DNA from 2 places in the Salinimonas sediminis genome. Region 2 is predicted to be linked to the other one. Evidence: predicted binding sites of a transcription regulator. Region 2 holds the regulator's gene; the other holds the start of a gene.
The links. The regulator LexA, encoded in region 2, represses DNA repair genes until DNA is damaged. The targets are predictions, from matches to a motif close to TACTGTATNNNNATACAGTA.
Positions count from the first base shown of each region.

Region 1: the regulator LexA is predicted to act here: its motif matches at 12,914-12,933, upstream of uvrD (DNA helicase II).

Region 1 covers NZ_CP031769.1:4,200,960-4,215,988, reverse strand. Annotated here, with positions in the region: gene D0Y50_RS18480 (EAL domain-containing protein) at 1-2,246, opposite strand, end outside; gene D0Y50_RS18475 (DUF3630 family protein) at 2,315-2,617, opposite strand; gene D0Y50_RS18470 (protein adenylyltransferase SelO) at 2,605-4,041, opposite strand; gene D0Y50_RS18465 (glutathione S-transferase family protein) at 4,235-4,897, shown strand; gene recQ (DNA helicase RecQ) at 4,898-6,751, opposite strand; gene D0Y50_RS18455 (magnesium transporter) at 6,924-8,261, shown strand; gene rarD (EamA family transporter RarD) at 8,421-9,341, shown strand; gene D0Y50_RS18445 (GGDEF domain-containing response regulator) at 9,338-10,615, opposite strand; gene uvrD (DNA helicase II) at 10,669-12,840, opposite strand; gene D0Y50_RS18435 (CsbD family protein) at 13,016-13,207, opposite strand; gene cysE (serine O-acetyltransferase) at 13,577-14,386, shown strand; gene D0Y50_RS18425 (HAD-IA family hydrolase) at 14,420-15,029, opposite strand, start outside.
Region 2 covers NZ_CP031769.1:77,460-92,488, reverse strand. Annotated here, with positions in the region: gene ctaD (cytochrome c oxidase subunit I) at 1-1,310, opposite strand, end outside; gene coxB (cytochrome c oxidase subunit II) at 1,338-2,504, opposite strand; gene lexA (transcriptional repressor LexA) at 3,255-3,884, opposite strand; gene D0Y50_RS00410 (hypothetical protein) at 4,302-4,985, shown strand; gene D0Y50_RS00405 (UvrD-helicase domain-containing protein) at 5,075-7,777, opposite strand; gene D0Y50_RS00400 (hypothetical protein) at 7,953-8,867, opposite strand; gene D0Y50_RS00395 (flagellar basal body L-ring protein FlgH) at 9,055-9,804, shown strand; gene D0Y50_RS00390 (flagellar assembly protein T N-terminal domain-containing protein) at 9,847-11,016, shown strand; gene D0Y50_RS00385 (GAF domain-containing sensor histidine kinase) at 11,154-12,326, shown strand; gene D0Y50_RS00380 (DUF1624 domain-containing protein) at 12,339-13,562, opposite strand; gene D0Y50_RS00375 (DUF2177 family protein) at 14,018-14,425, shown strand; gene plsB (glycerol-3-phosphate 1-O-acyltransferase PlsB) at 14,521-15,029, shown strand, end outside.

The sequences.
Region 1 (15,029 bases), 320 kb from region 2:
GTGCCGTCAGATAACCGCAAGCGCAACAATATTTCAAAACAGTCCCCTTGGTGTTCCCAGTTCAGGGGGCGGTAGTGCTGATAGAATAATTCAAAGCCTTCGCCCTGTAATGCTTTATTCAACAGTTGAACCCAGTCCAACTCCTGCTCATACTGCTGTAAACGTTCATCATGACGCTGATAACAATAAACCTGATCGCGCCCCTGTTGCTTGGCAAGATAGCAGGCTGCATCAGCCAGAAATAACGCTTGGTCGGCATCGCTGTGATGTTCCGTCACATTAAGCAGGCCGATACTTACACCCACATTAAAAATGTGGTTTTCCCAGAAGAAACGATAACTGCGAACTGCTTCAACCAGCTTCATCGCAATAATGTAAGCTGACTCCTGAGTCTGGCTGGTCATCAGAACGCCGAATTCGTCGCCGCCCAGGCGGGCAAGCATCCCCCTATCGCCTAGCGTATCGCGTATTTGCTGGGCTAATTCTTTGATAAGTTTGTCGCCGGCTTTATGGCCGCAGGTATCATTGACGGCTTTAAACCGGTCCAAATCAAGATAGAGCAAAATAACCGTATGGCCGGAAGCCTGGTTGGTGACGGCGTCGGTTAACGCACTCTCAAACTCACGCCGGTTGTAAATGCCGGTGAGTGAATCGTGGGTGGCCATATAGGTCAGGTTAATTTCCGACATCTTCTTAGCGGTAATGTCAAATATCGACCCGGATAAATAGGTGCTACCTTTATCTTTATGTAACTGACAGGAAATAGAGAACCAGAATTCTGTGCCATCGGCTTTGCGGCCTTTTACTTCTCGCCCCATTACGGTTTTGTTTTCCAGTAATTCGCCTACCAGAATATCGCGCTGATTGGGGTCGGCGTAAAATAACGCGGTATCGCTGACCTCCCGCAGCATGGTGGGCTCGTCGGCGTAGCCGAACAGGGTGCACATAGCCGGGTTTATCGTAATAAGCGAGCCGTCTAAAGTGGATGTGTATAAGCCTTCAGCCGAGTTGCGGAACAAATCATAAAACACGTTCAAATCATCAATAGTACGCGCCTGAGTATGGATTTGCTGACGCGATAAATCACGCTCTGCCAGTAATACGCATAAAGCCAGGGCGCACATACCACTTAACAGCGCGGCGGCCGCACTTACCGGGGCCGGCACCAGCGGTAGCAAGCCGGGGTTGTACTGGGTTAAAAACAGTGCCCACGTCAGACTTAGCAATAGCCAGGCTACGGCTAACAAGCGGTTTAGGGAACGGTTGCGCCGATCCTGATATAACGCACAAATGGTAATTTGAAATGCCCCGTATGCAGGCACGCACAGTAAATTGAGAAAGGCCGGCACGCCAGTTAACGGGCTGGCTAAGGCAAGTAAAATACCTGCTGGTAACAGTAAATTAAGTAGCCTCAGCCACCATGGAATACGTGAAAACAAGCTATGGGTAAACTTGCCCATACTTAATAAAAATACCACCCCAAGCGCGGCCAGAATGTAATGTCCAAACTGCATAAACTCAAACCAGCGGGCTATCGGTTCCTGTAAGCTCCCCAACAAGGCCAGGAGTATCAGGCAGCTACACGCCAGCCAGAATCTTGCACCGGTTTGCTGGTACAAATGGCTTAACGCAAAATAAATTAACAGCACAATTAACCCGCCGGCAACCACACTATGTAGTACCAGGCGTTTTTGTACATCCGAGGTAAAGACAGCGGCGCTACGTAGCTGCAAGGGGAAATAGGGAATGGCCGCTGCTTCAACACTAAACATCACCGTGACCGCGTTACTGGCAGACACGGTGACCGGCAATGTTAGACCAGGTATAAAGCTATAGGGGAGTTCGTAATCGCCTGTGCCATAGTTGATAACATTAATAATACGGTCTTTATTGTCTAACAGGTAAATGCTGGTGGGCAGGGGGATGAGCCGAGGGTTGCTGATATACACGGTTTGCGGTTCAGCGGTGGAGTTGTTTAGCGCAACGACATACCAATAGCGGGTTAAAGACGAAGCCGCATCTGGCACTGCAGCCTGTTGCTGGGTAATGGCCAGGATATCCTGATAACCTAAATAGGCTGGCGCGCTAATTGGCGAAATGTTTAATAATGTTGATTGAGGCTGTTCAGTAATATTGATAGCAGCATGGGCTGGGCGCAGGCTCAGCGACACATACAGCGTCAATATGACACTGAACAGGGCAAAAGGTGTAGCTAAACGCCGATAACATCGTAGCGTATTCATCATTATTCTTTGCACGCTCCCCAGGTAAGGGCAGAAGCAGCATGCTGCTTTTTTTGCCGGTTAAGCCAGGTTCAGCCAGGTTGAAACGCCTGCCATACCTGTGTCAGTTCGGCGGTGCCGGTAGGCTCAATCCACATAGCCTCGCATAGCCATTCTATACATAATAATGCGCTAATGTCTTGTTTGATTAACATTACCTGCAATCGGTCAGCCCCCCAATGGGTCGGACCTACCGTAAATCCGCCGCTTTGGGCAATATGCTCTGCCAAGTGGGTAGCCTGCGCCACCGAGGCAGGCAGCGGCAGTGCTACACTGAGGTGATTATCGTTGCGCTGGATAGCACTGCGCAAGGCTGCCGCCGTTAGCTGCTGCATGACAAGCTCACCGGGCTGTTGTTGACAGGTGCGCCGGCCCAGCGGCTATCATCCCACTTCTGGCTAAAGGGGCTGCGTAAGGCGCTGAGTAAACTATGCGCGGGCTCAAAGTTGTCTTCTCTGGCGGCCTCAATCACTTGTTGTAAGTGATGCGTGCGAGCAATCACAGCAGGGTTAATGTTGCACATGAGCTTTTGCTGCTCCTCTGTTTCGCCCCCATCCATACGCAGCGACCGATAGCTTTCCCACCACTTATCAAACGCTACCCGGTCAATAAACTGGTCGCGTAGTGCAGGATTGGCCGTGCTGATGTCGGTCAGGGCTAACTGGCGAAATATCACGGTATAGTCGCGCTGTTGGTCTGCCAGCATGCCGGTAAGCTGGTTTAATACCGCCAGGCTACGCTCGGTAGGCTCGTCAAGGCCCAGTCGGCGTACCATCATTTGTTGATACTGTTGAATAAAGGTGGGCTCATATAAGGACAGCGTTTCACGTAGTTGCGAGGTTGTACAATAGTCGGAAAAAGCGTGGGCCAAGGCATTCAGGTTCCACAATCCTACCCCCGGTTGTTGGTCAAACGCATAGCGTCCCTGTTGGTCGGTATGGTTAAACACCGCATTCGATACAAAGCTATCCATAAACGCATAGGGGCCGTAGTCAAACGTAATACCGTGAATAGACATATTGTCGGTATTCATTACCCCATGAACAAAGCCGTAAACCTGCCACAAGGCAATCATCCGTGCGGTGCGTAAAACAATGGTGCGCAGTAATGCTAAATGCGGGTTATCGCTTTTCAACACTTCCGGGAAATGATGAATAAACACATGGTCAAACAGTTGCTTGAGCTGTTCAGGTTGTTGACTATGGTAGTAATATTCGAAGTGACCAAACCTGATATGACTGGGCGCAGTGCGAATCATCATTGCCGCGGTTTCCGGCTGCTCGCGGTAGACGGTATCGGCACTGGTAAACAAGGCCAAAGCGCGAGAGCTGGGAATCCCCAAATGATGCAGCGCTTCGCTGCCAATGTATTCACGTAACGTTGAGCGCAATACTGCACGCCCATCGCCTTGACGGGAGTAGGGCGTGGTTCCCGCTCCTTTAAGATGCAGGTCAATATGCTGGCCCTGGCTATCTTCCACTTCGGCCAGTAACAACCCTCGTCCATCACCCAGCATCGGATTCCAGTGGCCAAATTGATGGCCACCGTATTTTTGAGCGACAGCCTGACGACACAACGCAAAATCCTCATCCTGCATCGCAGTGGCCAGGTTATTGTCCTGCCACCATGTTTCAGGCAGGCATAATTGGCTGGCAAGTTCGCTGTTGACCATTCGCAAGCGTGTATCTGCCGGCAATACTGGGCGAATAGGTGTTACCAGGTCAGCAAGTTCGGTGGCATAAAGATGGGTTAGTTTCAACGTAACTCCGCTACAGGGGGCAGCTTAAAGAAAACTAAGGCTACCAAAAGATTAGCTGGGACAAAAGATATCCTGACAGGTAATCTGGGGGGCTGGTCTGACGGTATTATTATACAGTCACTGAAAATCTGTCTCGCGGTGAACGTAAATACACTGGAAAACGGCGTTCACATCAACGGCTATTGAGGGAATTATGCTTACCGTACATCATCTGAATAACTCACGTTCACAACGTATTTTGTGGTTACTTGAAGAATTGGGCGTGGATTATCAACTGGAAAAGTACCAGCGCGACCCTACCACGAATTTGGCCCCGAAGGAGTTACGCGCCGTGCACCCATTAGGGCGCTCACCGGTATTGACTACCGGTACTGGGACGCTTGCCGAGTCTGGCGCGATAGTGGAGTACCTGATTAACCAACACGGGCAGGGCACGTTCACCGTGCCGGCCGAACCAGGCCAGTTCCAGAATTATCTATTCTGGCTGCATTTTGCTGAGGGCTCGCTGATGCCACCACTGGTAGCCACCCTGGTGCTGAACAAAGCCAAAGAAAAGTCACCCAAACTTATTGCCCCCCTTACGCGAAAAATTACCCAAGGTATTATGGATGCTTATTATGGTCCGAACCTGGAACAGAGCGTGCGTTATGTAGAGTCCTATCTGGCCTCTCATGACTGGTTCGCCGGGAACGGCCCCAGCGGCGCCGATGTACAGATGATTTTCCCGCTTGAAGCGCTCATGTCGCGCGGTGGGGGGAATAAATATGCAGCCATCAGCGCCTACGTGAAGCGGGTTCAACAGCGCCCAGCCTACCAACGGGCACTGGAAAAAGGCGGCGAATATGCCTATGCCTGATTAAAAGTCGTTATTAACGGTACGTTCCAGATAATCGCGGATAAGCATTAAAAAGGCCTCGCCATAGCGTTCCATTTTGGTGCGGCCCACGCCGCTCACATCCAGCATATCATTATGTGTGGTAGGTGTGCGGGCGGCCATATCCACTAAGGTGGCGTCTGAAAACACCACATAGGGGGGCACGTTATGCTCCTGGGCCAAAGACTTACGCAAATGCTTAAGCCGTTTGAATAAGGCCTTATCATACACCTGCGGGGTTTGACGGCTCTTTTTGTCAGCTTTAAAGGTTAGTCTTGGTACCGCCAGGCGTACGGCAGTTTCTCCTTTTAACACCGGCCGGGCGGCTTCTGTCAGCCGTAACGCTGCGCCGGCCGTTAAATCAACCCGTAATAACCCTTTATGGATAAGCTGATTAATCATATTGTGCCAGTAACTGTCCGACTCTTCTTTACCAATACCATAGGTACTAAGATCCTGATGAGCCGCCTCAAAGATTCGTTTAAGCTGCTTACCACGTAAAATATCAATGACGTACTGCGTGCCGGCCTGCTGTTCAAGGCGCAATACACAAGATAGAATCTTTTGGCTGATCACCAGGCCGTCGATAAGCTTGGGGGGATCCAGGCAAATATCGCAGTTGCCGCAGGGCTTATCGCTAAATTCCGAAAAATAGTTTAGTAGTACCTGCCGGCGACAAGTCTGGGCTTCAGAAAAGGCTTCCATAGCCGCAAATTTTTGCAATTCTATCTGGTTTCGTTCTGGTTTGTCGCCTTGCTCAATCCACTGCTTTACCCGCGCCACATCCTTTTCATCAAACAGCAGCAGTGCTTCGGCATCCAGCCCGTCACGGCCCGCGCGGCCCGTTTCCTGGTAGTAACTTTCGACGCTGCGGGGTACGTCATGGTGCACCACAAAGCGAACGTTGGACTTGTTAATCCCCATGCCGAAGGCCACAGTGGCCACCACAATATCGGTTTGGTCGTTCAAAAAGCGCCGCTGCACGTGTTCCCGTTCGTCTGAATCAAGGCCTGCATGATAGGCCGCACAGCTGACGCCCGAACGGTGAAGCTTAGCATACAGGTCATCTACCTTGGCCCGGCTGTTACAGTAAATAATACCGCTGCCTTCCTGTTGCTTAACATAGTCGGCAACCTGCTCGAATCCTTTGTATTTAGACATTACCCGATAACGGATATTCGGGCGGTCAAAACTGCCCTTAAAAACAAAAGGGTTATCCAGATTCAGCTGAACCAGAATATCGGCCTGAGTGGCGGCATCAGCAGTGGCAGTGAGTCCGACCACAGGGATATTACTAAACCGCGCTTTTAACTGGCCAAGTAAACGGTAATCGAGTCTGAAATCATGTCCCCAATGGCTAACACAGTGCGCTTCATCTACCGCAAAAAGCGCGATGTCCATGCGTTGAAGCAAACTTTGAAAATAAGGCTGCAATAAGCGTTCGGGCGACACATATAATAGGTCATACTCACCGTGAAGCATCGCCTGCACGATGGTTTGCTGAGTGTCGGCATCAAGTGAGGAATTAAGGTACGCGGCACTTACCCCCACTTCTTGTAATTGCTCTACCTGATCCTGCATAAGGGAGATAAGCGGGGAGACCACAATACCGGTGCCAGGGCGTACCATGGCAGGAATTTGGTAACACAACGACTTGCCCCCGCCGGTGGGTAACAATACCAGCGTATCGCGACCGGCGATGATATGGTCAATTACATCTTGCTGGCCGGTTCTAAAAGTGGCATAACCAAAAACCCGCTCCAGGACTTGCTGGGCGGTCTCTTGATTGGCGGGTAAAGTGGCAGAGGCTGCCTGTACTGTAGAATCTGTTGTCATCAAGCGGATTTTACGCATTTTCTGCCAGCGCTTCACGGTAAAATATAAATTTCTTTTTAGCGCGTTGCTAAGCTGCTGTTATTCTATGAAGTTATATAGCTGGGGTGAGGTAGGATCGGCGGTGCCGGCTACGTTTTCCCATTTTCCAGTGTGTGTTTAAAGGAGTGTCACTATGGCTGAACCGTTACCGGATTTAATTCAGGAGATTGTTTCGGACTCCACCCCGGATGATTCAGCGACTATTTTGTCGGCGCTGGCCAGCCAGGATGATACCGCAGTAGCGACATTGCTGGAGTCGTTACCGGTGGAACACCGGATTAAGCTATGGCAGGACTTGCCCCGGGATCGCAAGCTTGATGTATTGGTAGAGATGCGTAGCGACCCGCGGGAAATTTTGATAGATGCCACCGCAGAAACGGACTGGGTTGCACTGTTTTCAGATATCGAAGCAGAAGACTTACTGGAGCTGATGGACTCGCTGCCTAATCGTATTGTGCATCTGGCCTATGCTGAACTTGATGCCCAACAACAGCGATTCTTTCGGGCGGCAACCCAGTTTGACGATGACGAAGTCGGGCACTGGCTGACCCATGACCTACTGGTGCTGCCCCTGAATGCAAAAGTGCGCGATGGTTTACGTTTGATTCGTCGCAATGTGCCACGACACTGTGACACTATTTTTTTAGTAAACCGTTCCGGCCAGTTTTCCGCCGCTGTTCGACTGACCCAAATATTTGGCTCCCCCGAACATGTGCCGCTGGTGGAGTTGATAGAAGACAACATGACGGTGCTAAAAGGCAATGACGAGTCAACGAACGCCTCGTTACAAGTGCAGCGCTCAGGTTATGCCGCGCTGCCCGTGGTGGACGATAGTAATAAATTGCTCGGCCGCTTGGATATTACCTCGGCCAGCGAACTTATTAATGAGTTTTATGAACGTCAGGTCATGGCCACCGCGGGGATGGATGAAGACGAGGATTTGTTCTCACCCGTAGCTAAAAGTGCTCGCAATCGTGCTTTATGGTTGGGAATAAACCTACTTACTGCTTTTTTAGCCTCCTGGTTTATCGGTTTGTTTGAAGCAACATTACAACAAGTCGTAGCGCTGGCAGTACTTATGCCGGTAGTGGCGAGTATGGGCGGTATAGCCGGCAGCCAAACTCTGACCCTAATTGTTAGAGGGTTAGCGCTGGGGCAGGTAAGCCCGGCCAACCGAAAAGCATTGATGATAAAAGAGCTAAAAGTAGGCGGCGTGAATGGAGTTATTTGGGCCGTGGTTATTGGCGTAGTTGCTTATTTTTGGTTTACCGATGCATTGCTCGGTATGGTGATATGCCTGGCTATTTTATTTAATATTGTGGCCGCTGCTCTAGCGGGGGTACTGGTGCCGGTGATGCTCGACAAATTTAAAATAGACCCCGCCTTGTCTGGTTCGGTGATTCTGACCACGGTGACCGATATTGTAGGGTTTGTAGCCTTTTTGGGGTTAGGAACACTGTTCCTGCTGTAATAAACCGTCCTTACGCCCCCGCGGGGCAGGCTAAGGCTTTTCTGGCCATATACGCTGATCGGCGCAGCCGTACCGATCAGCGTATAATCCTTGCACCTTGATGCACACTGGCAACATAATGCGCGTGCTCTTTCTTAGCCTTAACACAGACCAACCAGCATGCACACAGATGAACAGGCCCGAAATACGCAAATTGGCGTAATTTGCGCTATCGCCGCGTATACCATGTGGGGCATAGCACCCATTTATTTTAAACAGCTTCTGCACATTCCTGCCATGGAAGTACTGATGCACCGGGTGGTGTGGTCAGTGGTGGTGCTGGTGGTATTAATTGGTACATTTAAACAATGGCCTAAAGTGCGTTATGCCTTAACTTCCCGCAAGGTTATTTTTACCCTGTTTATTGCCGGGTTGTTGCTGGGAGGAAACTGGCTATTATTCATCTGGTCGGTTAACCATGGTCATATGCTGGATGCCAGCCTGGGCTACTATATCAATCCATTGTTTAATGTATTTTTAGGTCGACTGTTTCTGGGCGAACGTCTTCGTCCGTTACAACAATTTGCGGTGGTACTGGCCGCGATCGGGGTGGGTATACTTATCTTCAGCTATGGGCAACTGCCCTGGATAGCATTAGTCCTGGCCTTTACTTTTGGCGTTTACGGCCTATTGCGTAAACAAGTTGCGGTAGATCCCTTGCCGGGTCTGTTTTTAGAAACCTTAATGCTACTGCCGCTGGCCCTTGGCTATTGGGTAATAATGGGGTCACAGTATGCAGATTTAACCAGTAATCCTACCAGCCTGAACCTCTTATTACTGGCCGCGGGAATTGTGACCACCGCCCCCTTGTTATGTTTTACCGCTGCCGCGAAGCGGATCATGTATTCTACTTTGGGATTTTTTCAGTATATCGGGCCGTCGCTGATGTTTTTACTGGCGGTGTACCTGTATAACGAGCCGTTAGCGCCGGGTCGCCTGATGACCTTTGGGTTTGTATGGATGGCCTTACTGATTTTTAGCCTCGATTCGCTCAATGCTTATCGCAGCCAGCGTAAAGCGCGGCTGGCCAAATTGGCTTAACAGGAGGCGACGCGCGATAGGGCAGCAGGTAGCACGATATCGCTGACAATGCGGTTACGGCCCTGGCTTTTTGCCTGATACAGCAGTTTGTCTGCCTGGCTTATCGTCTCGCCCAAATCCGCCGACAGCTGCGTAACCAAACCAATACTGGTGCTAATTGACAACGAGTGGGCGCCAATCTCCATGGGGGTGCTGGCTAACTCGCGGCGAAAATTCTCCAACCGCTTAAATGCCAGTTTTGGCGGGGTTTGCGGAAGAAAGATACAGAACTCTTCCCCCCCGAACCGGGCGATCACGGCATCACTGAAGTGTTGTTTAAGTAAGCCAGATGTTTTCCAGAGCACCCCATCGCCGGCGTCGTGGCCATAAGTGTCGTTAACTTGCTTGAAAAAATCTAAATCGATAACGGCCAACGCCTGCGCCTGGGGGGAATTGCTTACCAAGGGGCCCAGCTTGTCGAAAAAATAGCGGCGGTTGAACAGCCCGGTTAAAAAGTCGGTATTGGCCATCATAGTAAGCGCTTCGACATGTTCAATTAGCTCAATATTCTGGCTTATCCGACACAAAAACTCTTCATGGCAAAATGGCTTAAGCAAAAAGTCGTTGGCCCCGGATTTGATATAACGCGCGGAATTCATTTCATTGTCGTTATCACATACGCTGATGATGGCCAGGCGTTCCTTAGCATAATCAACCCGTAGGTTGGCGATCAGGGCGGTACTGTTTTGGTCGTCGAATTCTGCCCCGGTGATAACCATTTTGATATTCCGGTTTTCCCGCAGAAGCTGCTGGGTATCGGCGGCATTAGTTACTTCGTAGGTGGTAAAATTATGCCGTTTCAGCAACGACAGCATATGTCGGGCCGAGGCCCTATCCTGGCCGGCAACCACCACACCAATATGTTTGTTACGTTCAAGGCGCACCAGTAAGCGGCTCAAATAATCATAGGTTTGTGCATTTTCTTTGGGGATATAGTCGACCACCTCACGGCTCAGTACATCGCTGCGAGTTTGATAATCCATGCGGCCAGTTACCACGATGGTCGGCAGGACACAGTCGAGGCAAAAGTCGATAGCCTGACCATTGGCGGCATCGGGCAGGCTATAGTCCACAATCGCACATAAAAATGCTTCGGGAATAGAGTGGGAAAACAGATGTTTGGCTTCGGTAAGCGACTGCGCCGGCACAGCTTCTAAACCGGCTTTTTCAATGAGTTTGACAACAATATTCATTGCCATTCTACTGTCTTCAATTACCAGAACTTTCTTTTGCATATCTGCCGCCAACCGTTGAGTGTCCGGCCATTGTGCGACAACACAGTCTATCTTCAATTAGCCTTTAGTTTAGCATAGGCCATCACTAGCCATTTTGAACCGAAGTCATCAAAGTTAACCTGCACCCTGGCATGATCCCCAGAGCCTTCATAATTCAGTACAACACCTTCACCAAACTTTGGATGCTCAACCCGCTGACCTAAGGCAAAGCCGCTACCTTCAAAGGCTTCATGGGAAGCCATACGGCTAAACCGGTTATGCACCGGGCGCGAAATCTGGCTTTTAAGACGTACTTCCTGAACATATTCGCCCGGAATTTCGCGAATAAACCGCGATGCCGTATGAAATTTGTCCTGACCGTATACTCTGCGGCTTTCTGCGTATGTTATGAACAGTTTTTTCATGGCCCGGGTCATGCCCACATAACAAAGCCGGCGCTCTTCTTCCATACGCCCTGGTTCATCATTGGTCATTTGAGAGGGAAACATGCCTTCTTCCACCCCAGCTAAAAAGACCAGCCCAAACTCCAGGCCTTTCGCACTGTGGATAGTCATCATCTGCACCGCGTCCTGCTCAGAGTCGGCTTGGGTATCTCCGGCTTCAAGCGAGGCGTGGGCTAAAAATGCACTCATAGGTGTCATTTCTTCGGCTTCTTCGGGCACGATAAACTGCTTACAGGCAGTGACTAGCTCTTCAAGGTTTTCCAGGCGGGCCTGGGCTTTTTCACCGCGCTCGGCCTGATACATGGCATATAGTCCGGACTGGCGAATGGCTTTGTCGGCCTGTTCTTCCAACGGCAATCCATGCACCGCTTGTTCCAGTTCACTGACCAGCGTGGTAAACGCTTGTAGCGCCTTAGACGCCCGCCCCGTCAGGCTATTCTCGGTAAGCAGCAGGTTACTGGCCTGCCATAGTGAACAATTTTGCTCACGGGCGGCGGCCCGTACCTGGGTTATGGTTTTTTCGCCGATGCCCCGGCTTGGGGTATTCACTACCCGTTCAAAAGCAGCATCGTCATGCGGGTGGTTCAGCATACGCAGATAGCCCAGTGCGTCTTTTATTTCCTGGCGTTCAAAGAACCGCAGGCCGCCGTAAATGCGATAAGCAATACCCTCATGTAGCAACGCTTCTTCTAATACCCGTGATTGCGCGTTATTCCGGTATAAAATGGCACTGTCGTTCAGGCTATTTCCGTCATCTATCCAGCTTTTTATCTGGGAAACAATAAAGCGGGCTTCATCAAGTTCGTTGAAGCCCGCATAAACCGAAATAAGCTCGCCTTCGCTATCTTCGGTCCATAGCTCTTTACCTAAGCGACCGGAATTATTGTCGATAACCGCATTGGCTGCATTAAGGATATTGCCGGTGGAACGGTAATTCTGTTCCAGGCGGATAGTTGATGTGTCACCGAAGTCTTTCAAAAAATTATGGATATTATCTACATTGGCGCCGCGCCAACCGTAAATAGACTGGTCATCGTCGCCTACAATCATAATATTATTGGTATTGCCGCTACATAACATGCGCAGCCAGGCGTACTGAATGTTATTGGTATCTTGAAACTCATCCACTAATACCGCCCGAAAGCGGCGCTGGTAATGAGCCAGCACTTCAGGGTTTTTTGCCCACAGCTCATGGGCCCGCAATAACAGCTCGGCAAAATCGACTAACCCGGAACGGTCGCAGGCTTCCTGGTAAGCTGTGTAGATTTCACGCATTTTTTGGGCGGTGGCGTCACCATGGGTTTCAATATGCTGAGGGCGTAATCCTTCATCTTTATTTCCATTGATGTACCACTGAACCTGGCGAGGGGCCCAATGTTTCTCATCCAGATTCATAGCGCGCAATATACGGCGGACCAGGCGATACTGATCGTCTGAGTCCAGAATTTGAAAGTTTTCAGGTAACCCAGCCTCGGCATGATGGGAACGTAGCAGGCGGTGCGCTAAGCCATGAAAGGTACCAATCCACATGCTATTGAGCCCGCGCCCCATCAGGCTTTCAATTCTGCCCCGCATTTCGCGTGCGGCCTTATTGGTGAAAGTAACCGCCAAGATAGAAAATGGCGTAATATTTTCCACTTCCATCAACCAAGCTATTCGGTGAACCAATACACGGGTTTTACCACTACCGGCGCCAGCCAGAACAAGCATGTTTGAAAGCGGCGCTGCTACTGCTTCACGTTGTTTGTCATTTAAGCTGTCGAGCAGTAACGATACATCCATAATTTGCGGCTACCTGTTATCTGATAAAAAGAAAATAAGGGGCATTGATTTATGCCACGCAATTATGCCAGTGAACTGTGCGTTTATACAGGGCAGGTAGGGAATTTATCTTGGAGAGGGACGTAAAGGGGAAAGAGCGGGTGTTGTACAACGGTGGTACAACACCCTCAAAATGCTAGTTAAAGTAACCGTCTACTTCACGCTCAGCTTCTTCGCGGGATTTGCCATAATGCTGCTGAACTTTGCCGACTAGTTCTTCACGCCGGCCATCGATGACATCCAAATCATCATCTGTAAGTTTGCCCCATTTCTGCTGAACCTTGCCTTTCATCTCTTTCCAGTTACCTTCGAAGCGATCATTGTTCATGCATTTCTCCTTATAACACTTTAATAGGTGCTCTTTCGAGCCGAGCACCCTTAGTTACCTGCATAGCCTGTACCTGCTTGCCACATGTTTTTATAAGGCATTGATATATAGGGTATAGTGCGTATTTTAGATGGTCGGCCTACACGAATGCGGTGCCGGTTTGGGGCTCAGGCGTGCACCTTTTACATAGCACAACGCAATTTTTGTATGAAAAATTCTTCATTCGGCCGGATGAACAATAACCACAGCATAACGGTACAAATTGCGATTTATCTTGACCATGCGCTTTTTCTCGCCTTTACCTTGAATTTTTTCTCAGCAATGCCACTGTATGGGCTCATTCATTGAAGCTACCACCAGGAACATGCTATGCAGGTACTTAACCAAACTACCGACTTCTGGCTTGACCTCAAAAAAGAGGCGCAGTCGATAGCCAATAACGAGCCCTTACTGGCCAGTTATATTCATGCCTGCATTTTGACTCACCATAACTTTGAGTCTTCGCTGAGCTTCATTCTGTCAAATAAAGTAGCCGATGATGTGATGCCTGCTTTAGCCATTCGTGAAGTGTTTGACGAGGCCTACCTGCTAGAGCCCGCTATTGTGGATTCAGCAATAGAAGATATTAAAGCTGTCCACGAACGAGATGCGGCAGTGAACAACTATCTGACACCTTTGCTGTACTTCAAAGGTTTCCAGGCCGTTCAGGTTCATCGAATGGCCAACTATCTGTGGAAAAAAGGCCGTCATCAACTGGCGTTATTTTTACAAAGTCGAAATTCTGAAGCCTATGGGGTAGATATCCACCCGGCTGCACAAATAGGTAAAGGTGTCATGTTCGATCATGCCACTGGTATAGTTATCGGTGAAACCGCCGTAATAGAAGACTACGTTTCCTTATTGCAAAGCGTGACACTTGGTGGCACGGGTAATGAATCAGGCGATCGTCATCCCAAAGTGCGCCAGGGTGTATTAGTAGGTGCAGGGGCCAAGATTCTCGGCAATATTGAAATTGGTGAGGGTTCTAAAGTGGGAGCGGGCAGTGTGGTATTGAGTGACGTGCCACCCCATACTACCGTGGTAGGCGTACCAGCCAAAGTAGTAGGGCGTCCTTGCTGCCAGCGACCTTGTGACTCGATGAGACAAAATGTGTTAGAAGACAACGGTACGCTGGAGTAACCACGCTAGCGGCCAAATCAGCGCGCTGTCGGTCTATAGTAAAGTGTGCAATTCATCCAGGCGGGCCAGTTCCACATGAGGGAGCACCCGCACTGCCTCAGTACGAATATCCATAGGCCGGTTACAGGCGAACCAGGCGCTTTGCATGCCAGCGGCCACCGCGCCATACACATCTTTTTCCAAATTATCACCCACGTGTAAAATCTGTTCGGCAGGCACATCCAATAAACTTACTGCTTCATCAAACATATGTCGTGAAGGCTTCATGGGCCGCTCCAGACTGGCGTGCAAGACGGTGGGGAAGTAGCGGCTCAGGCCTGTGGCCTGCGTATCAACATTGCCGTTAGTTATACCCAGTAAGGGGATACGGGTAGCCAGTTCTGCTAACGTATGGTGAACGTCCTCGGCTAAACCAAACTGACTACGGGCGGTGTAAAAACAGTCGAAACATGCCTGGGCTGCCGCTTTGAGCGCTTCGGGTTGGGTCACATCCTTGCCCAATGCCTGTTCCAGCGAACGCATTCTTAATTGCCCCATATCGCTGGCTAGGCGCGGGTCGTCGGAAATGAGCTGGTATTTGATACTTTGCCAATTCGCGGCGGTGAGTAAGGCTGCCTGCTGATAGTGCTTACTCAGGTATTCC
Region 2 (15,029 bases):
GAACACCAGAAATGCCATTTAGCCAGCGTAATATTGAACATACGACCGGTCCATTTCGGTAGCCAGTAATACACTGCTGCCATAATCGAGAAAATAGCGCCGGTAACCAGCACATAATGGAAGTGGGCCACCACAAAATAGGTGTCGTGATACTGAAAATCTACCGGCGTAATGGCCAGCATCAACCCCGATAACCCCCCAATGGTAAATAGTACGATAAAGGCTAGAGCAAAAAGCATAGGCACTTCAAAGCTCATTGACCCGCGCCACATTGTGGCTACCCAGTTAAATACCTTCACCCCGGTGGGCACGGATATCAGCATGGTGGCAAACATGAAGAACATTTCCATGTAAACCGGCATGCCTGTGGTAAACATATGGTGGGCCCATACAATAAACGACAGCAGAGCAATAGAGGCAGTGGCGTACACCATCGAGGCGTAGCCAAACAAGGGCTTCCTGGCAAAGGTGGGAATGATCTGCGAGATAATACCGAATGCCGGTAAAATCATAATGTAAACTTCCGGATGCCCGAAAAACCAGAATATATGCTGGAACATAACCGGATCGCCGCCGCCCGCCGCATCAAAAAAGCTGGTTCCGAAGAATTTGTCGGTTAATACCATGGTGACGGCACCCGCCAAAACCGGCATTACTGCGATCAATAGAAAAGCAGTGATCAGCCATGTCCACACAAACAACGGCATTTTCATCCAGGTCATGCCTGGAGCCCGCATATTGAATATGGTTACGATCACATTGATCGCGCCCATTATCGATGAGATCCCCATAATATGGACTGAAAATACAAATAAAGCTGTGCTGTCATTGCTGTAGGTGGTCGACAATGGTGCGTAGAATGTCCAGCCAAAGGCCGGGCCGCCGCCTTCCATAAATAGCGATCCCAACAAAATGGCAAAAGCAAACGGCAGGATCCAAAAACTCCAGTTGTTCATTCTGGGTAATGCCATATCTGGCGCGCCGATCATCATAGGGATCAGCCAGTTGGCCAGGCCGGTAAAGGCGGGCATTACCGCCCCGAAGACCATGATTAGCCCGTGAACTGTCGTCATCTGATTAAAGAAATTTGGCTCTACAATCTGTAACCCCGGCTGAAATAATTCAGCCCGGATAACCATTGCCATTGCTCCGCCTACCAAAAACATAATGAAAGCAAACCACAGGTACAAGGTGCCTATATCTTTATGATTAGTGGTAAGTACCCATCGCATCAGGCCTTTAGGAATATGATGTTCGTGGTGCTCGTGTGAAACCGTGTCATCAGCAAGTGTGGCATCATGGGATGTCATTTGTGCGGGTTTGGTCATGATGTCCTCCTATTGTCCCTGAATGAATGCGTTGACGTCTTTGGGCTGAACCAGTTCTTCAGTGTTGTTACCCCAGGCGTTACGCTCGTATGTAATCACTGCAGCCAGTTCACGCAAACTCAGCATTTTGCCAAAGGCCTGCATGGCGGTACCGGTTTTACCATTAACCACAATGTCGATATGACCCTGCATATCTTCAGTTGCCAATTTGCTGCCTTTGAGGGCGGGGAAAGCACCTTTTAAGCCTTCACCATTTGGCATATGGCACGCCGCGCAGGTGGCGGTATATACTTTCTTACCCTCACTCATAAGCTCTTCCATGCTCATACTCATGGCCAGTAAACGCTGCTCTTCAGCTTTCGCTTCACGCTGCATTTTTTCTTGTTCGCCCATCCAGACGGCAAAGTCTTCCGGCGCTTTTGCAATAACCACAATAGGCATAAACCCGTGGTCTTTGCCGCATAGCTCAGCACATTGACCCCGATATAACCCTGGCTCATTAACCTTGGTCCAGGCTTCATTAATAAAGCCCGGGTTTGCATCTTTCTTAACGGCAAAATCCGGCACCCACCACGAGTGGATGACATCATCAGAGGTGATCAGAAATCGTACTTTCTGCCCCGTTGGAATCACTAAAGGCCGGTCGACCTCCAGTAAATAGTTCTCGCCCTTTTCGTATCGATTACTGATTTGCTCGCGTTGCGTTGCCATCAATGAATAGAACGAAACATCCGAGTCCATATACTTGTAGTGCCACTTCCATTGTGAGCCGGTGACCAATACGGTCATATCTGGCTCACTGGTGTCTTCCATTGCAATAAGCGTTTGGGCAGCGGGAAATGCCATAAATATCAGGATAAGAAAAGGCACTACCGTCCAGGCAATTTCAACTTTTACGTTTTCATGAAAGGTAGCCGGGGTGGCACCGCGCGAACGCCGATGCAAATAAATGGAAATAAACATAGCGCCAAACACCACTACGGCGATGACCACACATATGGTAAACATCAGCATATGCAGGTCATAGACCTGACCACTGATATCAGTAACACCCTTGCGAAGATTTAGTGTTGCAGCATCACCGGTAGCCTGTTGTGCAGCAAATGCATGTGAAAATGCAGCGGTGGTTGCCAGCGTCCCCAAAACCATCAATACGATATTTGCGAGCTTCTTCACTCAACACCTCCGTGATGGACGAATCCTGGAAGCCTGCCTGCCAACCATAGACCCGCGTTGTTACGACTAATTCCGTTATAGATGTATTATGTAATTGTTATTCTTATGTTAATAACAGTATAAGAATTAAACACTTTTAACCTTGAGTCTAGTCTTTTGATAAAAAATTATACAATTTTTTGGCAAGTCGCTGATTCAGGGCAAGACTTTTCAAAGCCAGCAACCAGCTAATTTGGTGGGGTGGAGAGAGGCTATACAGCCGATGAAAACGGTGGCAACAGAGACTATAGCCGTAGACAAGATAACGCCTTTACAGGCGAAGCACTAAAAAATCAAAATGGCAGATAATTACTAATCAGCACAGGGGCTATTCATCGCAAGGTAAACGCTTGATAGCAAAAGGGGTATAGCGGTAGAAGGGTATAAAATGCCCGCCTGGATAATAAAAGCGTCTGCACCGCGGCTGTGTGAACATGCCGTGAGCATCCGGTAAACCAGCGCGCTATTAGAAAATGATAAACGTCATCGTGCTGATTTGAGTAAGCAGTGTGGTTACACACATTTTTTTCCGGTAAGCGCGCCTAATTACGGCATATGTAGCAATAGAAGGGGGGGTAAAACGGGTAGGTTTTAAGAATAGTCAATACACGCAATGTAAAGCTACCAACATCAGCGGTAATGAAAAAGTTACCGCAGGCAACAATTATTGCCAACATTCGCTTCAGGAATGCTGGCAATGTGCTTTTTACATCACATCCAGTCAGCGTTACGAATAACACCCACTGCTAAGCCTTCGATAGTAAAAGGCTGGGCCGACAAATCCACTTTAATTGGTGCAAATTCGTCATTTTCTGCATGCAGTAACACTTCATGACCGCGCTTTTCGAAGCGTTTAACAGTGACATCATCTTCCACCCTGGCAACCACCACCTGGCCATTATGCACATCCGTAGTACGGTGTACGGCCAATAAGTCACCATCTAAAATACCAATATCTTTCATACTCATGCCATCTACCCGCAACAAAAAGTCGGCGTGAGGACGAAACAAGGCAGGATCGACCTGATAGTGGCTTTCTATATGCTCCTGCGCCAGGATGGGTTCACCGGCAGCGACCCGCCCAATCAAAGGCAAACCCGTTTCTTCATTCGCGGCTTCATCTTCAAGCGGTGTTGTTAAGCGGATACCACGGGAGGTGCCGGGCAAAATTTCAATCACACCTTTGCGAGCCAAAGCTTTTAGATGTTCTTCAGCTGCATTGGCAGATTTGAACCCAAGATGCTGGGCGATCTCAGCCCGCGTAGGAGGCATACCCGTGTCCCGCATATTGGATTTAATAAGCTCAAGTACTTCTGTCTGTCGGGGGGTTAGTGGACGCATAAACAGCCTGGGTTTTCATACAGTTAACTGTGAGTATATACAGTTGGCCACATTTCGCAAGCGTTAACGCGCGGAAAATAACAGGTTTATGAACAGGTAGCACTAGCATGCCTAAAGCACTTTGGTAGGTAAACTCGTAAAGCCTATCTTTGTGGTCATGCTCGGGATGTCGAACTTGCTGGGCCGAATCAATTTAATCTTGTACCTTACCATCTAACTGTATCGAGCAATAGACTGGCCAGCGTGGTGACCGGTAATAATGCCGGTAGCCCCGCTTGATCACCCGGCCAAAGGTAGTATCGCTGGCCTGGGTCGATTATGATGCGAGTATTGGAAATATCCCCTATATTCAAAACGCCGTACGTGCACAGCCATGTGTGGTATTTTTTTCACAACCAGCGGGCTCGCTTAGTTACTATGAATTTTCAACTCAGGTTTATTGCGGTGGCGTTATCAATCTTCTCCAATGCCAGCTTTGCTATGCAGGCTGGCAGCTACTACTACGTTATCTCTGAGCAATGTAAAGCGGTAGGTTTGAGTGATGAACAGCACACAAAGCTGACGCCCGATGTCATGCTGTTCGAAGTAACGCCAGCCGGCATCAGCGATTATGCAGTAACCATGAATACCGCCGCCCTGACTGACTACACTGAGCAAGGCCAGCAGTTACTAAGTGCGTGGGAAAATGAACAGGTCTACACAGTGGGCCAGGCCGCGAACCCGGCACACAGTTATCACGACTTTTTACTGCAAAAAGAAACCCTTAGTTATACTCAACTGGCGCGCACGCTGAACTTGTTTTCGCAGGCGCAGAGCGCGCGAGGGCATTTTTTTAAACAGTTGTTGAAAATTGACGCTGATAGCGCGCGATTTAAGGCCGTAACCCGGGTGAGATTATTCGACGAAGGTTATCAGAATCGGTTATTTTTAAAGCAGTATGTGTCGGAGTATTTTTTACTCGACGAGAACAACAAACCGCGCCAGCCGGCCGTTATAACGGTGAATCATCGCGCCGCACTTACCAACGACCTTCATCGCCCCGGGCAACCTTGGTTTAGCAGTACCCAACAAGGGGCATGTGGCGAACGGCCGTCTTTCTAGTTATTGCCCTAACCGGCCGCTGGCACAAGCCTGTTTAGCGCTGACGTTTATTAAATACCGGTTTTTTTAAATCAAACTACCTGGCTCAATCAGCAAGCTGGATTGCGGCAGAGCCAGCCGTTACCGGTATTAATGGCAGGCGCACTGCAAGTCTTGCACATTCGGGGCTTACTACTGCACCCAGGCTGAGCACTACACTGATAATATTCGCCATACTGACCTTTGCGCTTTTTGTAATAACCACTGTCGCAGGACGGGCACTTATACACGGCGCGAAAAGCCTCGGTGAAGGTGTCACTGGCGATATTGACCTGATAAGACGGTTCGGTAAGCTCAGTAATAAATGCAGACGGCGCCAGCGGATCAGCAATAATGTAGCATTTGTGCCGCGCCCGGGTTAGCGCAACATAAAAAAGCCGACGCTCTTCAGCATAGGCAAATTCATCCTGCGCAGGTAGCAGTGCCTCTAACAAGATATCGGCTTTGTTCTGGCTGGGGAAACCGAGCTTGCCGTGGTTAAAGCCCAGCAATATACAGTGGTCAGCTTCCAGTCCTTTAGCGCCGTGAAAGGTCCAGTAGAACAAATTGTCCTGACTCAATGGCTGTAAAGTGGTGCGTGCATCTTCCAGTAAAAAACGATAACGCGCCATAATTGCTATAGAATCGCCGGGCGACTTTTTGCGTATAGCAGCCACAATATGTTTAGCCCGCTGGGTGGCATCCTGCTGGCCATAGACCAAATCATCCAGTAAGTATATTTGCGCTTCATCTACCTGCTCATGCGCGTCTACGCGTTTTTTATATTGGTATGGATTTGCCATAACAAACTGCCCGGCCGTATGCGCTATACTGCTGTTATAGCGAAATGTTTTTTCCAACCGGGTTACAGTATGGCTGCCGACGTAGCGCTCGAATTCGGTAGTCAGGGCAAGCTTACCGCCGGAAAAACGATAAATTGCCTGCCAGTCGTCCCCCACCGCGGTCAAGATCGGGGCCGGTCCCTGTTCCAGTAAACTTTTCAGTAGCGCCATTCGGGAGGTTGAAATATCCTGGAACTCATCAACCAAAATATGCCGATAACCGGGCTTCCACTGGGCATTTTCCACACACGTTGTGGCCCGACTTATCATGTCATCAAAGTCAATGGCTTGCTGGACGCTAAGTTCATTTTGATAGGCTCGATGAAAATGCGCTAATACCTGGGCATATAGCTCAGCGTTAATAACCCCATGTTGCTGTAACCGCGTAGCAATAGCTGTTTCATCCAGCTGCTCCATCCGAATGGCCTGCAGACAACTTAAAAAGCGCTGAGCCGCCAACTCCAGTGCGTTTTGCTCTTCAAGCCGGGCAATAATGTCGGCCTTATCGCGGGCCTGTAGCCTTATTCCGGCTTTGCTGAGCTGGGTTTTCAAGACGCTGGTTAATTGTCCTTCACTCCACTGGTAATGGAAGGTTTCGATGAGGGTCGCCTGCTCCGCCCGATACCATTTGCGGGTTTCACTTAGCAACCTGAGGTACGCTGCTTTCTCTACCCCCGGTTGCGGCTGCTGGTGTCGGTCCAGCGTATGATGTACCAGGTACACCTGGGTGCCGGTAATCTGAAAGTCGACGGGGGCAATCGCGCTATTTGCTGGCGGACCGGGAGCGTAGGTATAGTCTATACCCTGCATATAAAGCCAGTTGGCAATCAGTAGCGCCTGATAGCCCTTAACCCGCTCGCCCTGTAGGGAACGGTATTCTGTATCGCGCAGGTAAGCTTCATAGTGCGCCGGACTATCGAACCGAAAAGGGTCTACCGGTTGATACAACATCTGCATGAAGGTATGCAGTTGTTGGTCGCTATGAGCGATGTCCTGTTTTAGCCATTCTGTTGCCCATTCTTCCAACGCTTGTTTGTTATGGGTAAAGACCGATAGCGCGGGGGTAATACCACTTTGGTGTAGAATATGACGCCCTAAAGCGTGAAATGTCATTACTGCTGGGCGCCCCTCGCAGGGCACGCCAGTATCGGTGGCACGTTGCTGGATGCGCGCTTTTAATTCAGCTGCCGCAGCACTATTGTAGGCCAAAATTAAAATTTGCGACGGGTGGGCCTGTCCGGTTGCCAATAAGCTCAGCGCCTTGCCGACCATTACCGATGTTTTACCGGTCCCGGCCGCAGCCAGTACTAAATTGTGGTCGTTATTGCGTATCACGGCCTGGCGCTGCGCCAGGGTCAGTGGGTTCGCTTCTACATTATCTAAAAAATGGCGCTGGGCTTCTAGCTGCAGTGTTTCATAGCGCGCTCTCAGGGCCTCAGCATAGTGGCCCAGCGGGTTCACTTGCTGCAACTTGTGCAGCGTTTGTATTGAGGCAGCATCTAAGGGTTTATCGGCCGGCCATGTCTCACTATATAATGCAACCATTTGGGCTATCCGGGCAGATAGTGGCGCTATGTGGCTGTCGCGTAAATAGCTACTGCCGGCTTGGGTAATAAACTGTAAATGGGTTTGTTTTATCCGTTGTGGCGCGGCCTCGATAAGCGTTTTTACTACTTGCTGATGTAAGCTGGCGAGCATTTTTTTGGGTAACAACCGAACCGTTAGTTCGCGTGCATGACTGTATATATGCCATCGAGCGCTAAACCAACCTTCTTTGTATTCCGGCAATGCAGATAATTCATCGGCAGTCAGCGTAACAGCATTACGGCCTTGCCCAATCACGATAGTGTCATGATACAAACGAACTGATTTGAGGCCCAATAGCCGCCCAAATAATGTCGGATGGCAGACCGACTCTTGAAACACCATCATTTATTTCCTTAGCGCAACCTTTAAAGCTGTAGGCATCTGCGGTGCCCAACCCGGGAATATTATGCTATTTACGCTGCCGGCGCATTGTCTAAAACCTGCCAATTTCTAGTCCAGCCCTGCACGTTAAGATAGTGCGCGGGTCCCCGCTGCCGGCAACATTATTCCGCCAAGGCCGCTAATCAGCGGCAAATTGACGCCGCGCGAAGGCATAAGCGCGGCTGCTAATGCTCTTCTCAGACTTACTTATTGCCCCACTGAGCGCAGAATTTACTTCATCGCTCGCCGGTGCATTGCCGCTAAACAGAAGATCGTATCCCAGCTGCCACATATTTTGGGTGATAGAACGTCCCGTTATGCCTTCAACCGTTAAATCCAGGGCGCTATAGGCAAGCCCGGTGGGCCCGCCATATAAAAAACTGCCGGCTAAATCTGACACAACGCTGACCTGCGTAGCCGAAGATTGCTGATAAATATCTGCCACCACCGGTATGTGATTTAACAAATTGAGCGCATCGAACCCGTCGTTAATATCGGGACCATTTTGGCCAAACGCATAATCCAGCACGGCGTGCCATCCGGTAGTAGCCGGCGTCAACTGTGCATCAACCACGGGGTTATTTGTCCCTTCGTTTTCTTTATTAAACCCGCTACTGGTAGTGGGCGCTGAGGAAAGGGAGGCGTTAGGTTCGCTAGCCGGAACAGCCATCTTCACCGGTTGGACGGCCGCACTGGCGGCAGATTGCATAAGGTCATGCTGCAGTATCGCCAAAAAACGGTTTTGCAGATTGCTAATGCCCGCATCGACTTCCCCCATAGAGGGCAGATCTTCGCCGAGGGAGCCCAGGCCCATGGTGTCCATGAATTGTTGCTGTAGCGCATTTAATGCCCCCTCGCCCGCTGTCTGCGCCTCTGGCTTATCGACATCACTGCTGTCGCTGGCGCTAGGTGGTGCCCCATTACTGAGTAAATTAAACAACTGAGCAAATCCTGCTTCGGCAGCTACCGACGTGGCTGATGAAGAAGATACGGATAGATCGGGCGCGGTAGTGGGCGCCATGGTCTGGGGGCCGAAAAGGTCAAAATTAAGCATAGAAAACCCTACCCATTGGGCATATGTCAAGATTGTAAAGTTTTTGCAAAACACTGTTAGATAACAATAATTTGGCAAAAATCTCGGTTACTATAATTTCGCAATTCAGCTTAAAAGGACTTAGGCCACTACTCCATGAACAACCCACAAAACGGTGCTTCAATAAGCACATCTGACAGAGTTTGCTATGAAAATAGAATGCCACTTTTTGCTTGTTTTCCTTTCTTTACAATTAGCGGCTTGTAGCCAGACCCCCTCTCAGGAAGAAGCTGTTGTTGCTTCCAGCCCGACCAATCCGGATGTGACTCAGCGTGAAATAGCCGCCCATTCGTCTACCGCTGAGCATGGCGACCCGGCCTTTCGTCCACCTCGAACACAGCCAGTGGAGATAGTAAGCGTGCCAACCGGTTCGCTATTTAACCCCCAGCATGCTGGCAGTTTGTATGTAGTGCATCACAATCACACCGTGGGCGATATGGTGTTAATTGAACTAGATGAACAAACCTCCTCGAAAAAATCGGTAGACTACAATGAAGACAAAGCGAGCAGTTTTCAGATAAAGCCATTAACGGTAAATGCTGGGCCCATTCATATTGCCGATGACGATCTTAATATCGACCATGGGCAAGAGGGCGAATTTAGTAGCTCGGCTAACACCAGTCAGTCGAACACTCTGGAAGGAAAAATAACGGTATATGTGGTTGAGGTACTTCCAAACCGCAATCTGGTGGTAGCCGGAGAGAAGTGGATAACGATGAACCAGGGTAAAGAATATATTCGTTTTTCCGGTGACATCCGAACCCAGGATATCGATCTCAACAACACAGTAAGCTCTCAAAAGGTAGGCAATGCGCTTATTGAGTATTCCGGTAAAGGCACGCTTCAAGATAACCAGCAGCGCACCTTATTAAGTAAACTTTTTTCATTCTTCGGTTAATGGCAAATGAAGAATCTGCGGCGGGGCTTGATAGGTTGTTTAATGTTCGGGGTAAGCGCCATCGCAAGCGCGCAATGGATTCAGGGACAGGCCTCTTTAGCCGTCCACAATGCGCCCTTAGATGAGGTGCGCCGTATGGCTATCAAAAGTGCCATCGCAGATGCATCATTTACCTCAGGGAGCCTGATCACCGCGCAGGATGTCGTTATTGATGGCTTGCTGGTTAGCAGTAAAGCCGAAGTACATACTACCGGCCGTATTCAGCGGGTCGAGATTTTGCAAGAAACGCTAGAAGAAAACCAATTAACCGTGGTGATCCGCGCGAATATTACCCCGCTATTTCAGTGTGAAAGTGATAAATATGCGCGTTCTGTGGTGGTAAGTCAGTTGATATTGCTTAATCCTCGCCAAGCCGCCCACGGCGATATTTACGATTTTGGTGCAAAGATTAGCCAACGGTTTGCGCAGCAACTGCAGCGCCAGCCCGGCTCGCTGGATGTGCTTTTATACAATAAAGCCTTTATGCAACAAACTCGCCCGGTCACGTTCCTCCCCCTGCAGCTGAATGAAAAAGCCGCACTATTGGCCAGAGAGCTTGGAAAACAATTTATTATTTTCGGTCAAATTCGCGATATCAGTTTATTTGAACAGGTTAATACCAGTAAGACCCGGAATAACACTGCACTTCGGCGTAATTTCACTTTGGATATCTATGTTATCGACGCCTTTCGGCAAAGTGTGTTGCTGCAGGAAAGCTATTATAGCGAAGCAGACTGGACCTTTAGTCCGGCTAATGCGGTAGATACCAGTAACAGTTTATTCTGGCGCAGCGACTTTGGCAGAGTCGCTCTGAATACCGTTAATTCTGCCGTATCCGATATAAGCCATGCCATTGCATGTGAAAAAACGGTCACCCAGGTTATCGATCACGTGCCCGACGGGGTCGTGATAGGCATGGGGGAGAAAGAAGGCGTACAAGTGGGCGATGAATTTACGCTGGTCAAATACCAAACGCTCAAGCGCACGGCGTCAACCGGCTTAACACTGACCCGACCTTTACCGCAATTCACCTTTAAAGTCACCAATATTAATGCGCATGTTGCTATACTACAGGGAACTACACAGCACGCGCTGGCGGCTGTAAATCTGTACGATTTGATCGCACCTAGCACTATAAAAACGTCAAAAAAGGCTGTTACTGGCCCCGATTAACCGCTTATAGTAGGCTGTGTTGATTGAGTATTTTGTAGCGCCATGGTATGCATGTAGTCTATCAGTATTAGTTGACCAGGCACTCTATTTCACAGTGCGATTTGGTAGTGAGAGAAAAAGGCGGGTAACCCATAATAATGCGTCCATCAGTGCAGCAAGATATTCATGCCATACAATCTATTGAAGCCGTACCTACTATCCTGAGCATGATTTCTGAATCAACCGGTTTGCGCTTTGTTTGTATAGCTCGGGTAAGCCCCGATAACTGGACAGCCTGCGCTGTGCTGGATAACGCCAACTTTAATCTATTGCCAGGCGATACGCTGGAAATAAGCACAACTTTTTGCGAGCAGGTTAGGAGTTCGCAAAAAGAGGTTATGATAGATCATGTGGAACAAGACAACGTTTATCATAATCATCCAACGCCGAAAATGTACGGCTTTGAAAGCTACTTTTCGTACCCTATCTATGACGCTCAGGGCGACTTTTTTGGGACACTGTGTGGCTTAGATCCTCTTCCCATGAAGCTTAAAACTGATACTACGCGCAGTATGATTGCTTCATTTGCCCAGCTTATCTCCCGTCAGTTATCTGCTGAAAGGCGTTTTTCAGAAGCTCAGCAGGCTCTTCAGGAAGAACAGGCCATGGCGCAGCTCAGAGAACAATACATCGCTATTTTAGGCCATGACCTGCGCACCCCGCTGTCGTCTATTATGATGGGTGTAGATGTTTTAAAGCTGATGCCATTGGCTAAAGATGCGGCCTCAGTATTAAAGCGAATGGAAAACAGTGCCAAGCGTATTTCCTTGTTAACTGACAATGTGATGGATTTCACGCACGGGCAAATGGGCAAAGGTATCCCCATCAAAAGAGTACCCTGCGCTAATTTGGCCGAGGTGTTAAAGCACACCGTGGCTGAGCTGGAAAGTAATTATCATAAACGCACATTCATTAGTAATATTGATGTTACCGGCGTAATTTACTGCGATACCGGCCGCTTAGCTCAGTTGTTATCTAACCTGCTAATAAATGCGCTGGTGCATGGCGACAGCAGCCAGCCTGTTGTTATCAACGCTCATAACCGCAATGGGCAACTCCTTATTGAAGTCGCTAACGGTGGGCAGCCTATCCCGGCAGAAACCCAGGCCAGGTTATTTCAACCATTCTGGAGAAACCCTTGGCAGGGCGCCCATAAAGGCCTGGGGCTTGGATTGTTTATAGCTTCGCAAATTGCAGCAGCCCATCAGGGCGAGCTTGCCGTTGCGTCTGACGAACAACAAACCACATTTACTTTTACTGCCCAGCTTTAGGCCAGTTCACGCTTAAAAATACTTGATGAGCGCGTGCTTACTTCGTCTTTTATAGCGCGAGAAGGCCCGGGTTGGCCAATACAAACCTGCCCCCATCAGCCCCGCACAAAGCCAAATTTGCCATACATGATCGAAGGCAAACCACTGCCCGTAATTAGCGCCAAAGACAGCTAACGCCAGCTGATAACTCATTAATAATACGCCCAAATGTAGAATATAAAAAAACATTGGCGCAGCGCCAAAAATCTCTATACCCCAAGAGAAGCGGTTATTGACATTTTCTAGCAGACCGAGCAGCAGTAAGGCGCCCCCCAGGGTAAACAAGACAAAGTCTAAGGAAGGCGGGTATTTGGTATAGTTTACAAATTGCATAACGTTATACAGCCAGTCTGCATGCCCCGTAAAAGACAGAGCTTCGCCATACCCCAGACGTGTTCGCAAAAGCCCCAATAGCAGCCATAACGCTACCGCAAGGCCGATTAATACACGCTGACGTAGTGCGCTTGAAACGGTCTGGGCGTACATCCGGCCCAGGCTATATCCCAATAGAATCACGCCAATCCAGGGCAATACCGGATACGACGCTTTGATAGCAAAGCCTTCACTGGTATAAATAAACCCTGGGTCATGCAAGATAGTCCACAGCGTGTAACCTCTTTGTCCCGGCGTAAAAGAGATCGGATCCAGCAGGTTGTGGCCCGCGACAATCGTTATACCAAGGCACAGCAGTATCAGCCAGGGCAAGCGGCATAATATCCCCAACAGCAACATGCTAACCCCTATTGCCCACATGACCTGCAACCATAACGTGTCATAACTGCCCATCCACAACCAATTAATAACGGCTATTTCAATGCCAATAATAAACAGCCCACGCTTAAGCAGAAATGCTGAGGCGGATCGGGGAGGCTGGTGTGCGGGATGGGCGTACAGCCATGCTGAAACCCCCGTTAGAAAAACAAACACCGGCGCACAAAAATGAGCCGCCAAACGGGTAAAAAAGAGCGCCGGACTGGTGCTGTCCAGGTCCATAGGATCGGTAACCTGCTGGTGATAGAAAAACCGCTCCCGAACATGGTCGACCAGCATCAGCAGCATGACTAAGGCACGTAAAATATCGATAGCAGCAATCCGCCCGGTAGGCGGGTTGCGCTGTATGGTGGACGCGCCGGCGCCTGTGTTTGCCGCTATAGGAGAATATGCAGAGGATAATATCGGGGGCGCGAAACTACTCATAAGATGTCTATTTACTCTTGTTCGATTTATCTAGCACCGTCTGCTTTATCTCGGTGCCAGCTTTTCTATCAGCGGCCGGGGGCTTTGCCTTTTATTGCGGCTAAACATACCAGTAACATTTAGAGATGTGATAACATAACAATAGTCTATCGGTAAACAATCGTGTTGTCGAACCTCCGTGGCCCGTCTATCAATCGCCCGTCTATCAATCGCCCGGCTATCAGTGGGCCGGAGCTCAATAGTGCGGTGGCACAATAAAATTGCCTCATTATACGGTCAGCTTCATCTACGCTGGCTCGGTAGGCGGAATCGAGTACCGGTTAACCTGCCCTCGCCGCAATTACCTATGAAAAGCCTTGCACGGCCCCCAGAAGAAATCTTTTACTGTTGTATTCACATATTGCAAACTGAACCAAAGGGCTGACAAACCCGTTACCAACACTATGAAAAACACAATGACGTCCTTTGCTCTGGCTTACCTTGCCATACTCATCGCGTTTGGTTTACTCGATGGTATCTGGCTGGGCGTTATTGCTATGCCTTTGTACGTAGACTATTTCAGTGGTTTGTTACGCGCACAGTTTGTCAGCTGGCCCTGGATAGTATTCTACGTGTTGTATTGTTTAGCGGTGGTGGTATTGGCGGTGCGGCCAGCGCGGGGCCGGCCAGTCGGGGCCGCCGCAGCTAACGGCTTTATGCTAGGTGCCACCGCCTATGGCACCTACAATTTGACTGCCTATTCAATTATCGCAGGGTGGCCATTAACGATGACGCTGGTAGATTGGGTATGGGGCGCGTTCGCTACCATGGTACTGGCTGGAGTGGGAGCGCAGGTCGTCAGGTGGCGCGAGCGCCGTGGCTGAACGGCGTTCGGCTTTGCCTCTACCCCGCCCGACTTTAAAATTTAGCCAATACATGTGATACACTGCGCCGGTTTTTATTACACAGGATTTCTTACATGTCGTGGATGCGCAGAACGCTTCTATCGGTGTTTCACTATCCGGTTAAATGGCTGGTAAAACCGCATACTATTCCGTCAAATGTGGAATCAGAGCTAGGCATAGACCGCGCCAAGCCCATTATTTATTTGCTCCCCAGCAATTCTGTTACCGACCAGCTGGCTTTACGTATGGCCACACTACGTATGGACCTACCCAGCCCGACAGAGCAAATTTCGCTGGGGGGACATCACTATCCAACCTGCTTGTTTTTGCGTAAAACACAGCGGGTTATCATGCGCGGCGAAATGAAAACAGACATTGAAGCGGTATTCACCGACCTGTTCCACTTACATCGCGATAACCCTCAGTTAGATGTGCAGGTAGTACCGGTATTCATTTCCTGGGGCCGGGCGCCGGGTAAAGGAACACCTGGCTTGAGCGATCTGATTGCAGATGTCGCAGCGCCGTCCTGGCTACGTAAATTATTTATCGTCATGTTCTTGGGCCGCGATAACTTCATCAGCTT